2 regions of the Desulfitobacterium hafniense DCB-2 genome follow, and region 1 is predicted to be linked to the other one. Evidence: predicted binding sites of a transcription regulator. Region 1 holds the regulator's gene; the other holds the start of a gene.

Evidence for each region. The regulator HrcA, encoded in region 1, represses chaperone genes, less so after heat shock. The targets are predictions, from matches to a motif close to TGTTAGCACTCNNNNNNNNNGAGTGCTAACA.
Region 2: a site for HrcA is predicted at 4,406-4,436, ahead of groES (co-chaperone GroES). Genes of this name have one in related genera too.

The regions. Positions count from the first base shown of each region.
Region 1 is NC_011830.1:4,548,083-4,555,421, forward strand. Features, by position in the region: gene prmA (50S ribosomal protein L11 methyltransferase) at 1-40, opposite strand, end outside; gene dnaJ (molecular chaperone DnaJ) at 144-1,277, opposite strand; gene dnaK (molecular chaperone DnaK) at 1,389-3,233, opposite strand; gene grpE (nucleotide exchange factor GrpE) at 3,259-3,900, opposite strand; gene hrcA (heat-inducible transcriptional repressor HrcA) at 3,918-4,955, opposite strand; gene DHAF_RS21485 (class D sortase) at 5,242-5,910, opposite strand; gene DHAF_RS21490 (Cna B-type domain-containing protein) at 5,972-7,339, opposite strand, start outside.
Region 2 is NC_011830.1:1,509,280-1,516,618, reverse strand. Features, by position in the region: gene DHAF_RS26030 (hypothetical protein) at 1-127, opposite strand, end outside; gene DHAF_RS07060 (transcriptional regulator) at 328-756, opposite strand; gene DHAF_RS07055 (DUF5405 family protein) at 880-1,140, opposite strand; gene DHAF_RS07050 (helix-turn-helix domain-containing protein) at 1,858-2,199, shown strand; gene groL (chaperonin GroEL) at 2,344-3,978, opposite strand; gene groES (co-chaperone GroES) at 4,078-4,362, opposite strand; gene DHAF_RS07035 (NYN domain-containing protein) at 4,762-5,586, opposite strand; gene DHAF_RS07030 (MogA/MoaB family molybdenum cofactor biosynthesis protein) at 5,712-6,212, opposite strand; gene DHAF_RS07025 (MOSC domain-containing protein) at 6,212-6,646, opposite strand; gene moaC (cyclic pyranopterin monophosphate synthase MoaC) at 6,690-7,181, opposite strand; gene moaA (GTP 3',8-cyclase MoaA) at 7,184-7,339, opposite strand, start outside.

The sequences.
Region 1 (7,339 bases):
CTACCGATGAAACAGTTACCGCAATTTCACGCCAATTCATGCTTCAGTGCTCCTTTTTGAATCAGGGGGACAGGTCCCATTTTTCAGTTTTCAGGACGACTATGAATCAAGGGACCTGTCCCTTTGATTCCCCCTGATTCGCCCTACAGATCTATAGCGTCCCGGATATTTTCTTTGACCTTCTCGAAGAAGGATTTTTTGCCCATCTGCTGCTGATCGCTGGTGACTTCCCCGAACTCACGCAGCAGCTCCTTTTGGCGGTCGGTGAGTTTAGTCGGAGTGGCCACAACTACTCTCACATGCTGATCCCCTCTCCCGTTGCCGCGGCGGTAAGGAATACCATGACCCCTCAGCCGGAACACCGTAGCAGTCTGGGTGCCTTCGGGTATCTTCATTTTGACTTTGCCATCCAAGGTGGGAACATCGAGCTCCGACCCGAGGGCGGCCTGTACAAAGGTTATGGGAATCTCGCAATAGACGTCGTTCCCTTCTCTTTCAAAGAATTTATGGGCTTTCACATTGAGGACCACATAAAGGTCTCCTGATGGGCCTCCCCGCAGCCCTGCTTCCCCATTGCCGCTGAAACGAAGGTTAAGGCCATCCTCCGACCCTGGGGGGACAGTGACTTTAATGGTTTTGACCTTCCGTGTGGTTCCCTTGCCACTGCATTCCTTACATGGAGAAGATATAAATTGACCTGAGCCATTGCAGGCAGGGCAAGTTCTTGCTGTTTGAATCGCGCCAAAAGGAGTCCGTTGGGTAGCTTTAACCTGCCCTGTTCCGTGACATTGGGAACAGGTGGTAGGATGGGTGCCGGGGGCTGAACCGGAGCCATGGCATTCCGTGCAGGTTTCTTGACGGGGAACCTGAATCTCTTTCTCGGTACCAAAGGCAGCCTCTTCAAAAGTAATGGTTAAGTCATAGCGAAGGTCATTCCCCCGGGTAGGACCCTGCCGCCGCTGACCACCGCCACCGCCGCCGCCGAAAAACATATCGAAGATATCCCCAAAGCCGCCGAAATCTCCGCCGAACCCGCCAAAACCTTGTTGGTTGGGATCGAAGGCGGAATGGCCCATTTGATCGTAGCGGGCACGTTTTTCAGTATCGCTTAAAACATCATAGGCTTCAGTTGCCTCTTTGAATTTTTCTTCCGCGTCTTTATCTCCCGGGTTCACATCAGGATGATATTGGCGGGCCAGTTTTCGATAGGCCTTTTTGATTTCTTGTTCGTCTGCGCTTTTAGAGACACCAAGTACTTCATAATAATCCCGTTTCATGTTATTCCTCCATCACTCCTGATTCTCCCTCCTGAAGCCTTATCAGCCTTCAGCACATGATGATTGGGCACAGGGGAAAACCCCTGTACCCAATTCTTTCCTTCACTCTGATTATTTTTGATCCTTATCTACTTCAGTATATTCGGCATCCACCACATTGTCATCCCCTTGAGCGCCGCCCGCTCCGGGGTCTGCTCCCATGTCCGGTCCCGGTGCTGCTCCGCCGGTTTGCTGATACATCTTCTCGATGATGGGATAGAGGACCTTGGTTACCCCTTCGGTCTTTTCTTTGATCAGCTCGATATTTTCCCCGGCGGCTGCGGTCTTTAATTCTTCAAGAGCTTTCTTGATGGGCTCTGCTTCATTGTCAGGGATCTTGCCTTCAAAATCCTTCAGGGTCTTTTCGGTTTGGTAGACCATAGAGTCTGCTTGGTTCTTAGCGTCAATCAATTCTTTGCGCTTTTTATCTTCATCGGCATGAGCTTCGGCATCTTTTTTCATCTTCTCGATTTCTTCCTGGCTTAAGCCTGTGGAAGCGGTAATGGTGACCTTTTGTTCATTACCTGTAGCCATATCCTTAGCGGAAACATGGACGATACCATTGGCATCAATATCGAACTTCACTTCGATTTGAGGGATGCCACGAGGAGCGGGGGGGATTCCGGAAAGTTGGAACCGGCCTAAGGTTTTGTTATAGGCCGCCATTTCACGCTCTCCTTGGAGGACGTGGATATCCACAGAAGTTTGGCTGTCCGCCGCAGTAGAGAAAACCTGGCTCTTCGTGGTAGGAACGGTGGTATTGCGATCGATAATCCGGGTAAAGACACCACCCAGGGTTTCAATACCCAAGGACAGGGGAGTAACGTCCACGAGAATAATATCCTTCACTTCCCCGGCCAGAACTCCGCCTTGAATGGCAGCACCCAAGGCTACCACTTCATCCGGATTGACACCTTTATGGGGCTCCTTGCCGCTCAGCTTTTTGATAGCTTCCTGTACGGCAGGAATCCGGGTGGATCCGCCTACGAGAATGACTTGATTCACTTCGTTCCAAGAGAGTTTGGCATCGGCTAAAGCCTGACGGGTAGGTCCAAGGGTAGCCTCGACCAGATCCGCGGTCAATTCCTCAAATTTAGCCCGTGTAATATTCATATCCAAGTGAGCCGGTCCCTCGCCAGTCATGGTGATAAAGGGCAGGTTCACATTGGTGGTGCTCACTCCGGAAAGCTCCACTTTGGCTTTCTCGGCTGCTTCTTTCAAGCGTTGGAGGGCAACACGGTCTTTGGCCAAATCCACACCTTGATCTTTTTTAAACTCAGCTACCATATAGTCAATCAGGCGTTGGTCAAAGTCGTCCCCACCCAGTTTATTGTTGCCGCTGGTGGCTTTAACCTCAACCATACCCTGGGAAAGCTCCAGCAGGGATACGTCGAAGGTTCCTCCCCCTAAGTCAAAGACCAGAACGGTTTGATCCTCTTGCTTGTCTAAACCATAGGCCAAAGCCGCCGCTGTAGGCTCGTTGATAATCCGCTTAACATCCAGACCGGCGATGGTTCCCGCATCTTTGGTAGCCTGCCGCTGGGCATCGGTGAAATAAGCCGGTACGGTAATGACGGCCTCTGTGACCGTCTGTCCCAGATAAGCTTCGGCATCTGCTTTCAGCTTTTGCAGAATCATTGCGGAAATCTCCTGGGGAGAATAGCTCTTATCGTCAATTTTCACTTTGTAATCTGTTCCCATATGTCTCTTAATGGAGATGACGGTCTTATCCGGATTAGAAACCGCCTGACGCTTAGCCACTTGACCGGCCAAGCGTTCTCCGGTCTTGGAAAAACCAACTACAGAAGGAGTCGTCCGATTCCCTTCCGCATTGGTGATAACGACAGCCTCGCCGCCTTCCATAACTGCCACACAAGAGTTGGTGGTTCCTAAGTCAATGCCAATCACTTTACCCATGTTCACTATTTCCTCCTTATCGCACCTAGCGGGACACTTTGACCATGCTAGGACGTATTACTTTTTCTTTAAGATAATAACCTTTTTGAAGCTCCTCCACCACGGTGCTCTCCGGATAGTCTTCTGAATCCACCTGAAGGACGGCTTCATGTAGGTTGGGATCGAAAGGCTGCCCCACGGCTTCAATCGCCGCCAATCCTTCCTTGGCAAGAATGCCTTGCAGTTGTTTGAAAATCATCTCTACTCCTTGGGAAAAGGACTTCATATCTTGAGTGGTCTTGGAAGCTTCCACTGCCCGTTCAAAATTGTCCAATACAGGCAGCAACCCTTCTACAACACGCTCTGAGGCATATTTGGCGAAATCCTCCTTCTCCTTTTGGGTCCGTTTGCGATAGTTGTCAAACTCAGCCTGCAAGCGCTGGAGATGAGTATAGTATTCCTCTGCCTGGTTCTTGGTCTGGTCAAGTTCTGCCTGAAGAGTGAGTATTTTTTCTTCTAAAGAAACATCCTGCTCCGGAGAAGATTCATTCCCCACTTCTTCCTCTTGGACAGCTTCGCTAAGGATTTCTTCAACAGTATCGGTCAAATTTTCCTTTGACTCTTGAGTATTTTTAGTTTCCCATTCGGTCTGACCCGATGGGGGGGTTTTCCCGCCCCAGTTCACCATTATTGAAACCACCTCTCCTAATTCCTTCGTCGCACAGTAAGCAGCTCTGTGAGCGTTCTTGTCATGTAATCCACCATGGCCATAGCCTTCCCATAATCCATACGGGTAGGTCCAATCAAGCCGATCGTTCCCAAAGGCTCTCCATCAATCCAATAGGTCCCGGTAATAATACTGCAGTCCCGAAGTTCCTTCAGTTTATTTTCCCCACCGATAGTCACTGCCAAACCTTCTTTCTGAGGATGCAATACTTTGATGATTTGGGCTCCCTCTTCGAAAATCTGGAAGAGGTTTCTGATCTTTTCTACATCCCGGAATTCAGGTTGGTTCAACATGTTCAGAGTTCCACCCAGGTAGACTTTACTGGACTCTTCAGGGCTATTGCTCAGAACGGCGGAAAGAAGCTCTAAGGCATTGTCAATCAGGAAGCGTTGACGAGTCAGTTCGCTGTATATCTCATGAAGCATATCCCGTTTCACTTCTTCCATAGAATGCCCACGCATCTTATGGTTAAATACGTTGGCAATTCTCTGAAGCTCCTCGGCTGTTACATTTTCCCCAATCTCGACAATCTGATTCTCCACCACGCCATTTTCCTTGACGACCACCATGATGGCTTTGCCGGGTTCATAAGGCAGGAAGTGCATCTGATTAAAGGCGCTCTTTCCCTTGTCCGGCCCGATGACGATACTGGTCAAATGGGTGAGTTCAGAAAGGAGCTTGCTGGAATGGGCAATGACCGTCTGAATCTCCGCAATTCTTTTCGTGGTCTCTTTTTCAATAACATCCTTGACATCATCGGCAATACTGGATTTCTCCAGGAGACAGTCCACATAATACCGATAACCCGCATCCGAGGGAATGCGGCCTGCTGAAGTATGGGGCTGCTCAATAAGACCCAACTCTTCCATATCGGACATTTCGTTACGAATGGTGGCCGGCGAGATGCCTAAATCAAATTTCCGGGCGATGGTTCGTGAACCGACAGGCTCAGCAGTACTGATATAATCCTGTACGATAGCCCGCAGGATCTTCTTTTTTCGCTCGTCCATCTGCATACACATAACCGCCTTTCCACCCTCGTTTTCCTCTTGTTAGCACTCGACCTTAATGAGTGCTAACGATTTATGATATTATAGTACCTCTCACTATTTATATTGTCAAGTAGCAGACAAGGTAAAAAAATGGTTTGGACGGCATTATCTTCTTCAGCTTTTTGGATGGAATTTCACGGGTAAAATTTCGATAGCCGGAGAAATTGAATTTAAATTCAATTTCTCCAGCTATCGGAACAAAAGAGATTGTGCACTTCCCGAGGAATCGGGTTCAGCAAGGTGGGAATCTTCACCCCCCTAATACTCCTTTAATGATCAGCCTGTGAGTCGGGTTGATCATGGGGTGACAGGTAATGAGGGTTATTTCGCTGATATCCTTATTGCTGTTAAGAACGTAGGTTTCCGTGGGGTCAACATATAATTTTTGGGTTACGGTGTAGGTATAGGTAGTCTTCCCATCGGTTACTTCCAGCCGGTCTCCCGGATTGACTTCCTCCAGCCTGTTGAATTGCCGGCCATAAGTATGGCTTCGATGACCGGCTATGGCGTAATTGCCCGGCTCACCCATGTTCCCGGTGTTCTCCATATGAGCTACCGATAGATCCAGGTTTGCTTCGGTTACACCTTTGAGGATGGGCAGCTCAAGGCCGATCTTCTCGATCTTGAGCATTCCTTCCATCGTGTCGTGTATATAATCTTGTCTGTCTTTTTCTTCCGGAGTGATGAACTCTTCCGGCAAATCACCCGGCGACTCTTTCGCCGGGCTGCTTTCTTCAGCATCCTGATCAGGGGCCGGGTCAGCGGCTCGTTCTCCTTGATCCACAGCGGCAAGGGCTGCTTGCCATTCGCTGACCAGCTTTTTCTGCAGATAGGTGCTGTGCATTTCCGCTGCCTTGGGATAGGCCAGCAGAGTGAGTCCTGCCACGATGAAGATGATGGAGCTAATTTTCTTCGACATTTTTCTACCTGCCTAAAATTTTGTAGAAAGAGGCAGAGTCTCTGCTCTGCCTCTTAACCGTCTATGCCGTTCTTCTTCTCCCTAAGTAAAGTCCCAGAGCGATGAACAGCATTCCCAAAGTGTAATATCCTGAATTGCCGTTTTCACCGGTCTTCGGCAAGGTCCCTTTGCCGTCCGCCGGGGTTTCTCCTGTACCTTGATTACCCCCTGCTTCCGGTGTCCCTGTCGCCTGTCTATCGGACGGGTCGGTGGGTGTTTTTGCAGGATGTTGTGGTTCTACCGGTTTTTGGGTATCTATCGGCTTTTCAGGAATTTCCGGCGTTTCTGTTCCCGGGGTAGCTGGTGTTTGCCCAGGCACTGCCGGTTTTGTGTTATCCTCGGTCGGTGTTGGTGTAATGTCTCCGCCGCCACTTCCACCGCCACTGCTGCCACCGTCGCCGTCTCCACCAGAATCAAGAGGCTGCATGACGAAATCATGTTTGACTACATCAAAGTCAACAGAAATCGTGGGGCTGGTATAAGTGTTATAACCGGTCTTGGTGCCTTTGATATAATAATCTGCTTCTGAGAAGACCATCCAGGCGTAGTTTCCATGATCTTTTACACTTGGATGCTCATTAAATACGGTTGTGGAGGCACTCCGCTGAGGATTTTCATTGTCGTTGGGCGCAAAGCCCGGCAGTATAGGCAGAATTACCTTGGTATGAGGTGTTCTTCCCTCAGCTTTATTTCTGGGAGTATCTGCATAAAATAATTCTACATACACATCTCCCAATATCTTACCGGTCTCACTGTCCGTAATTGTACCGTAGGGGTCGATCAGCTCCTCGTGAATGCTGATTTGTCCGTCAGTGTTAAGCTGAACGACGATTTTACCCATGATCAGCTCTTGGCCCTCTACTTCCATGGTCATCACAAATTCATAGGTTTGACCTTTGGACAATTCCTCGATGGTGAAGACACCGGTTTTCGAATCTACCTCAGCTTCTTTGCCGCCAACGCCTTCCGCGGTTACTTGCTTGAGCACGATTTTTTCATCGGTGCCCCGGCCGGCGATCCGCTCCCTGCCGTCCTTATCCCTGGTGATGATGACTCCTGTAAAGGTTTCCTGGGCCGGGAATTCTTCGTCACCCTGATCGGCGTTCACTTCGCCGGCTTCCGCTTTTTGCTTAAAGCTGACATCGACCGGTTCGCCGTTGATGATGATAGATTTGGTGATTTCAACGTCATATACGGTATCCCCTTTCGGAATAGGGACCCGATATTTGCCGTCGGGGCCGGTGATACACTCCCCTCTGAAGTCTATGATGCCGTCGCCGTCGAAGTCTTTCGTGACCACGACTTTGGCTCCCGCAATGGGCTTACCTGTCTGGTTGTCTGTGACAACCCCGGTAATAGCCGACGGTTCAAAGATGATATAGATGGTGTC
Region 2 (7,339 bases), 2.2 Mb from region 1:
CCGGATACTTGGGCATCTCTTGATCCATCTCCTGCATGGAGATGTTCATCATAAATCTTCCTTCTGCCCAGCCATTTTTCTTTTCCGGCCTACATCCCGGTAAAGCCGTAGTTCTCTGATAGGCCATCCTCACCTCCTTGCTTTCCCTCTGACTGTTATCACCAAAGCCTGATTAAAGCGGCTGGTCTATAGTTCACCCAGCCGACCGAGAGGAGAGTCGCCGAAAGGAGTACTCCTATAAATAAGGAAAGGCGCCCATCTCTTGACGCCTTTCACTGATACCATAATACTACGGAAATGGTGTTAAATACTTCGCAAATTCTACACTTATATTAACCTCATCCTTAAAGCAAACTTTCTGATTATCCTTTTTTTATCTCCATAGTATTTTGTTTGCCCTATGTGCAGCTCGCCGATGATTCCAAAGTCTGTATAGCAACTCTTAAAATATTTCATCTCCACTAATCGTGCTTCCTCTTCCGACAACTCTTCTAAGACATCCTCGATGCACATCACAACATCTTTCATCCTTCTAACTCTCTGCTCATTAGCAATAACCCCTGCTACTTCATCATACGTTGGGTCACTGATCCGATTCTGTGAAAACCTCCCCGTCGGGTCTTTACCAAGTCCCGATTTAGCACCTCTATACAGCAACTCTTTATCGTATTCACCAATAAGTTTTTTATAGGTCCGATAATTCCTAAGTTCTGCCTCGACATACTGGTGAATATGCTTCTCAATTCTTTCTTCCACTGCCACTCCACTCCTTTATCTGCTCACACCTACTCTATCAACTCACTGGAACATCACGCATCCACACGATATATATTGCTGTGGTGCCCGCATGACCCATAGGGAAGGTGCTCTTCACAACGCTTAAAAATTAACAGTTCTATTTATTTCACTTCTGATTTCTTCTATTCGCTTTGCAACGTCTCTGAGGGAAGTGCAATCTGATTCCCTGATTTGACGCTTTACAAGTTCCTTAAGACAATGATTGAGATCTGAGCAATAAGCAACTGCTTTTAATTCTTTCTGCCCCTTTATCTTTTTACCGTTACTAACGGATTTTGTGTTAAGAATATATTGGTATTCATCAGAGGTGATGCAGTATTTCTCATTTATGTCGATTCGCATACTATCTCTCCACCTTTATGTCCAACTTCTCTACGCTCCGCCTGGAGAACCACTGATCCTACTTAAGTAATTCGCACCGCGACAACTTCAACTTGATTATTAATGAGCTGATGTACTGACTTGGCAAAACATGATATACTAAGCTAGAAATTATTTTTCTTCTGCCCGTTAAATCTGCCAGGACTTGCGGGCATTTTCTTTTTGTTCAGGCATTTTCATTAGCCTGGCTTCCCTTCAATAGAAATGCACACTGCATTTGACTTTTTCCTTAAGCATTGTGATCCACCTCCACCTTTTCCCTTTGGATAGTCAGGGCTTTATGGTCCCTCCCCTTACTAATATCTCAGCCCATTTGCTCTTAGGGAGATTATCCAACTTTCGAGTACGGTAAGACGTGATTGACTTAAGCCACTTCAAAGGTTTTATTCTATACAGCCTGCAACCGCTCATTCATTTCACCTCCCATCCGATCGATAATCTCTAAAATAACTACTGGCAAGGGTATCTTTAACGTTCACGCCGACGGAAAGAGTTGCAATCCTTGAAGCTTGGTTTTCTCCAAACACATTTCACTCCAACTTCATATTTCATGAACTCACAACACCACCTTACTTCATAAATTATGATGTGTCAATATCTTTTATTCATATTTCATGAATATTCATCTTGATTAAGATCATAGTTATCTATATAATCAACACAAGGGAGTGGTTATCAATGGAAGCAATTAAATTGAGGGTGGCGGAAAACCTACGCAAATATCGCGAAAGAAAAGGTATAACCCAAAAACAATTAGCCGACCATCTAGGGGTCAGAGATAATACGATATCATCATGGGAGAAAGGGACCAACTCTATCGACATCTCGACTCTTCTGAACATCTGCAATTTCCTAGAGATTAACCTGGACGATATCTATGGAATAAGTGACAAAAAAATATCCCCCGTTGAATTAACGGAGGATGAATTGGCTCTTATATCAAATTTCCGCAAGCTGTCACATGATAACAAGATGAAAGTTCTCGGAATGGTCGAATTAAAAGCTGCCGAAGACGTCTAAAAATAATAAAAAAGAGGCTTCCTGCAAGTTCAGCGAACTTATAAGAAACCTCTAAAAATTGAGACTCGTGTTAGCAAAATTGGCTATAGCCACATCGCAACACGAGTCTCACTTATTTCAGGCATTTATTTGTGGTTTAAGGCTTTACATCATGCCGCCCATTCCACCCATGCCGCCCATACCAGCCATAGCAGCCGCACCATTATCCTTTGATGGGATATCGGAAACTAAGCACTCGGTAGTAAGGAGCATAGCAGCGATGGAAGCTGCATTCTGCAGGGCAGAACGTGTCACTTTAGCGGGGTCAACGATACCGGCTGCAATCATATCTTCATATGCTTCGGTCAGAGCGTTGAATCCTACCCCACGGCCGCCATTGCGAACCTTCTCCACAACGATGGAGCCTTCAAATCCTGCATTATTGGCAATTTGACGGAGAGGTTCCTCCAAAGCACGGCATACAATAGCTACACCGGTCTTTTCGTCTCCGGTCAGCTTAAGGCTGTCAAGCGCTTTAGCAGCATCCACTAACGCGCAGCCACCACCGGCTACGATACCTTCTTCAACTGCTGCACGGGTTGCAGCTAAAGCATCTTCAATGCGGAGTTTCTTTTCTTTCATTTCAACTTCTGTTGCAGCACCTACTTGAATCACAGCAACCCCGCCGGCTAATTTAGCCAAACGCTCTTGAAGTTTTTCCCGGTCGAAATCAGAAGTCGTTTCGTCGATTTGCTTTTTAATGGCTTCCACACGGCTCTTAATATCATCTTGAGAACCGGAGCCTTCAACAATGGTGGTTTCTTCTTTAGTTACGCGAATTTGACGAGCACGGCCCAGCATATCAATCGTAGTGTTTTCCAGCTTTAAGCCAAGATCTTCGGTAATGACGGTACCACCGGTGAGGATTGCGATATCTTCCAGCATTGCCTTACGGCGATCACCGAAGCCAGGAGCTTTTACAGCAACGCAGGTAAAGGTTCCGCGGAGTTTGTTGAGAATGAGGGTAGCCAAAGCTTCCCCTTCGATATCTTCGGCAATAATCAGAAGTTGACGGCCGGCTTGAACGACTTTCTCAAGAACAGGGAGAATGTCGGCGATAGCGCCAATCTTTTTATCGGTAATTAAGATGTAAGGATCATTTAAAATAGCTTCCATCTTATCAGTATCGGTGATCATATATGCAGAGAGATAGCCCCGGTCAAATTGCATACCTTCGACAACTTTGAGCTCGGTGGTCATTCCTTTAGCTTCTTCTACGGTGATTACGCCGTCTTTGCCGACCTTTTCCATAGCATCAGAAATCAGAACGCCGATGTTGTCATCGCCGGCGGAGATAGAAGCTACTTGAGCGATGGATTCCTTGCTTTCAATGGGCTTTGCATTGGTTTTAATATCCTCGACAACAGATTCAACAGCCTTCTCAATGCCTCGCTTGATGCCCATAGGATTAGCACCGGCAGCTACATTCTTTAAGCCTTCACGGATAATCGCTTGGGCCAATACAGTTGCAGTGGTGGTTCCATCCCCTGCTACATCATTGGTTTTGGTTGCAACCTCCTTGACAAGTTGGGCCCCCATATTCTCGAATGGATCTTCCAGCTCAATTTCCCGGGCGATAGTCACACCATCATTGGTAATCAAAGGAGCGCCGAATTTTTTGTCCAAAACCACATTACGGCCTTTAGGTCCAAGAGTTACCCGGACAGACTCAGCCAGGGCATTAACACCACGCTCTAATGCGCGGCGAGCTTCTTCATTGAAAACGATTTGTTTTGCCACCTGTAAGTTCCTCCTTAAAAATCAAAATTCAAGGGTCAATAAGTAAAAAACACTGTACAATGTCAAGTTCATTAAGTGAATAAAGCAAAGAGTATTATCTTAGCCAATAACCGCTAAAATGTCAGTTTCCTTAAGAATAAGATACTCTTGACCATCATACTTTACTTCAGTACCGGCATATTTGGAATAAATCACGCGGTCACCCACTTTAACATCCAGGACGATGCGCTCTCCTTTTTCCATTTTTCCAGGTCCTACTGCAACGACTTCACCTTCTTGAGGCTTTTCTTTAGCCGTATCCGGCATGATGATTCCGCTTTTTGTCTTTTCTTCCATGGGGAGTGCTTTAATGACTACCCGATCACCTAGAGGCTTAATGTTCATTGAAGAAAGTCCCTCCTTAAGAACTCAAATATTATTTTGATATTGTTAGCACTCATTCCTATTGAGTGCTAACATCATACTATAATAATATGCAAGGTGGATGAAGAAATCAAATCCTGTCATTTGCATTTTTAAGAGATTTACAAGCGAAAACCTTCTATTTTCTCCTTATATCTTCCCCTTATTGCATCACTCTTAAATTGACAGAATCTCATAGCTTCGACTTGCATTCACTAAGCAATATATTGACCAGTCCCCGGGGGGTTTATTCATCCTTTGGACAAAAAATCATCACGGCGCCTTAGAAGAAGGGATATCCAGCCCTCCCGGCCAGATACCCCTTCTTCTCATTCTTTTATTACCCTATGCCGTGCCTGCTCAATTTTACACGGCAAACCATCAATGAGTTCTTAATTTCTCATAGCGTTTGCGAATCTCTTCGATTGCGGACCCCAGAACAACTTGAACCATAGAATGGTCAAGGTTCAAAAGATAGACCTTGGTTTTACCGATCTTTAAACTGGAATCGGCATATTCTTGTTCAAGAAGAATCCCCTCTCTTAATGCGTAGCGAATAAGCTCTTTCACTTGGGATATGGTAACTCCCAGATGATCCGACAGGGTGAGCCTCGCTTTGGTGGAAGCAATATACGTCATGCTTAGCTGAAGCTGAGCTATGATTGAGATTGCTTGTTCAAGATCCTTTTCAGGCTCATATTCCTGCGGTCGCTCCTGAGGGAGAAACTCGCCGAAAAAATCTCCGGAATCACTAAAGGCTTGAAGTTCGTGGTGCATGCTTCCCTTCACGCCGATAACTTTAACATCTTTTCCCCAGGCCCTTACTTTTCGAAGTAAAGGCAAAAAATCCCCATCCCCAGTCAACAGAAGAAACACATCAAAGGTTGCGGTACGAGTGAGCAAGATCTCCTGCGCTTCCAATATGAGCTCCACATCCGCCGCATTTCGCCTTAATCCCGTACTGGCAAAATTGTTTTTTCCGTACACATGGCGTGTATATACATGAATCTTCTCAAAGGAAGTCTGGGCACGCCAGAATTCTTCCCGATCGAAATTAGCATAGAGATAAATAGCGGATAGAACATAGTCATTTTGTTTAGCATACAGTTGAATGGATTCCATAAGGATTTCCGGAGTTAATTCATAACCTTGTTCAAAGAGTCCAGTCCATATATTTTCATAATCAATAAAAGCAATCGCCTTCAAAACAATGTCACCCCATTTCCACTTTCCCTTACTATAGAGTACGCAGGAAAAGGACAGGAGTGACAAGCAAAAAAATTTTTATATTGAATTGAACCTAAAAAACCTCAAAAACACGCTGAAGATGCCTATTGGTGAACAGGCACAGCACACTCGCTGGCCTCCCCTTTGAGGATCTGAATTCCATGGGGCAAAGCAGGGACAAGGGCTGCCCAACATTCCTTACAGGCCTTAGGCGAACCCGGCATATTGATGATTAAAGTCTGCTTGCGCAAGGCCGCCACTGCCCGGCTCAACATAGCCTTCGGAGTAATTTTGTAGCTTTCATAACGCATTACTTCAGCAATCCCGGGGACCATACGATCCGCAATAGCAGTCGTCGCCTCCGGGGTAACATCACGCAAGGAGAAACCCGTGCCACCTGTGGTCAGAATAAGGTCTAAGCCCTCTTCATCGGCCCACTTTTTCATCGTTTGGGCCAAAAGCTCCTGATCATCCGGAAGAATAGTATAGAGAACGACCTCGCCGTCGATCTCTTTCACCAGTTCCTTGAGAACAGCACCGGAAAGATCCTCTCTTTGCCCCTGAGATCCTTTATCACTGGCGGTTATAACCCCAACCCTCAGCATTACTCCATCACCTCAACACTATCTCCCACATTAATAGGGCCGCCTTCCAGAACACGGATGAAGATCCCTTCCTTGGGCATAACACAGTCCCCCGCTTGATAATAAATAGCACATCGGGTGTGACATTCTTTACCGATTTGTGTCACTTCGCCCACGCCGGTTTCACCAATCTTTAATTTTGTGCCCAGGGGCAGGCTCACCAGATCGATTCCTTCGGTGGTTAAATTCTCGGCAAAATCTCCCGGTCCCACATCAAGCCCCATATCCTGCATCTTCTTGATGCTTTCCATCGCCAGCAAGCTTACCTGACGATGCCAATCCCCGCCATGAGCATCTCCTTCGATACCAAAATTAACCTTCAGTACTCCCTCCCCTACATTTTTTTTCCGCATCCCTTTTTTCTCACTTGTACAAACTGCGATAATCTTCGCCATCATCGTTCCTCCTAATTTGTTTTAAATCATTCGAATTTATCTATTAAGTTGTGCTCTTTAAGTGATCTTCGCGAATAAAATGCCCGCTCTTGCCGCCGGTTTTCTCCATAAGCCGGATATCACTGATAACCATGGTCTTGTCGATAGCCTTGCACATATCATAAATAGTTAAGGCAGCAACACTGACAGCCGTAAGCGCTTCCATCTCAACCCCGGTTTTACCCGTGACTTTGACAATTCCTTCGATTTCTATGGTTCCGGGAGGAACAATTTCGAAATTCAGTTTTGCTCCGGTAATAGCCAGAGGATGACACATGGGAATCACATTTGAAGTTTGTTTGGCTGCCATGATTCCCGCGACCTGGGCCACCGCCAGCACATCCCCTTTGGCAATCTGTCCTGAGCGAATCCTCTCCAAAGTCTCCGCCTGCATTTCCACCTTACCCCGGGCCGTAGCCACCCGGGTCGTCTCCGCCTTAGCCGAGACATCCACCATACGTGCCCGGCCTTCTTCATCAAAATGTGTCAGTTCCATCATTATCCTCCAATCTGGGACATAATCCGTTGATCCTGCCAGGCCTGATCATTCATATGATGTTCAGCCGGCTTATTCCAAATCGCCTGGGCAAAAACATCCCTGACTTCATTATCACTCTTGTTGGAGCGAAGCACTTCACGAAAATCCACTTCTTT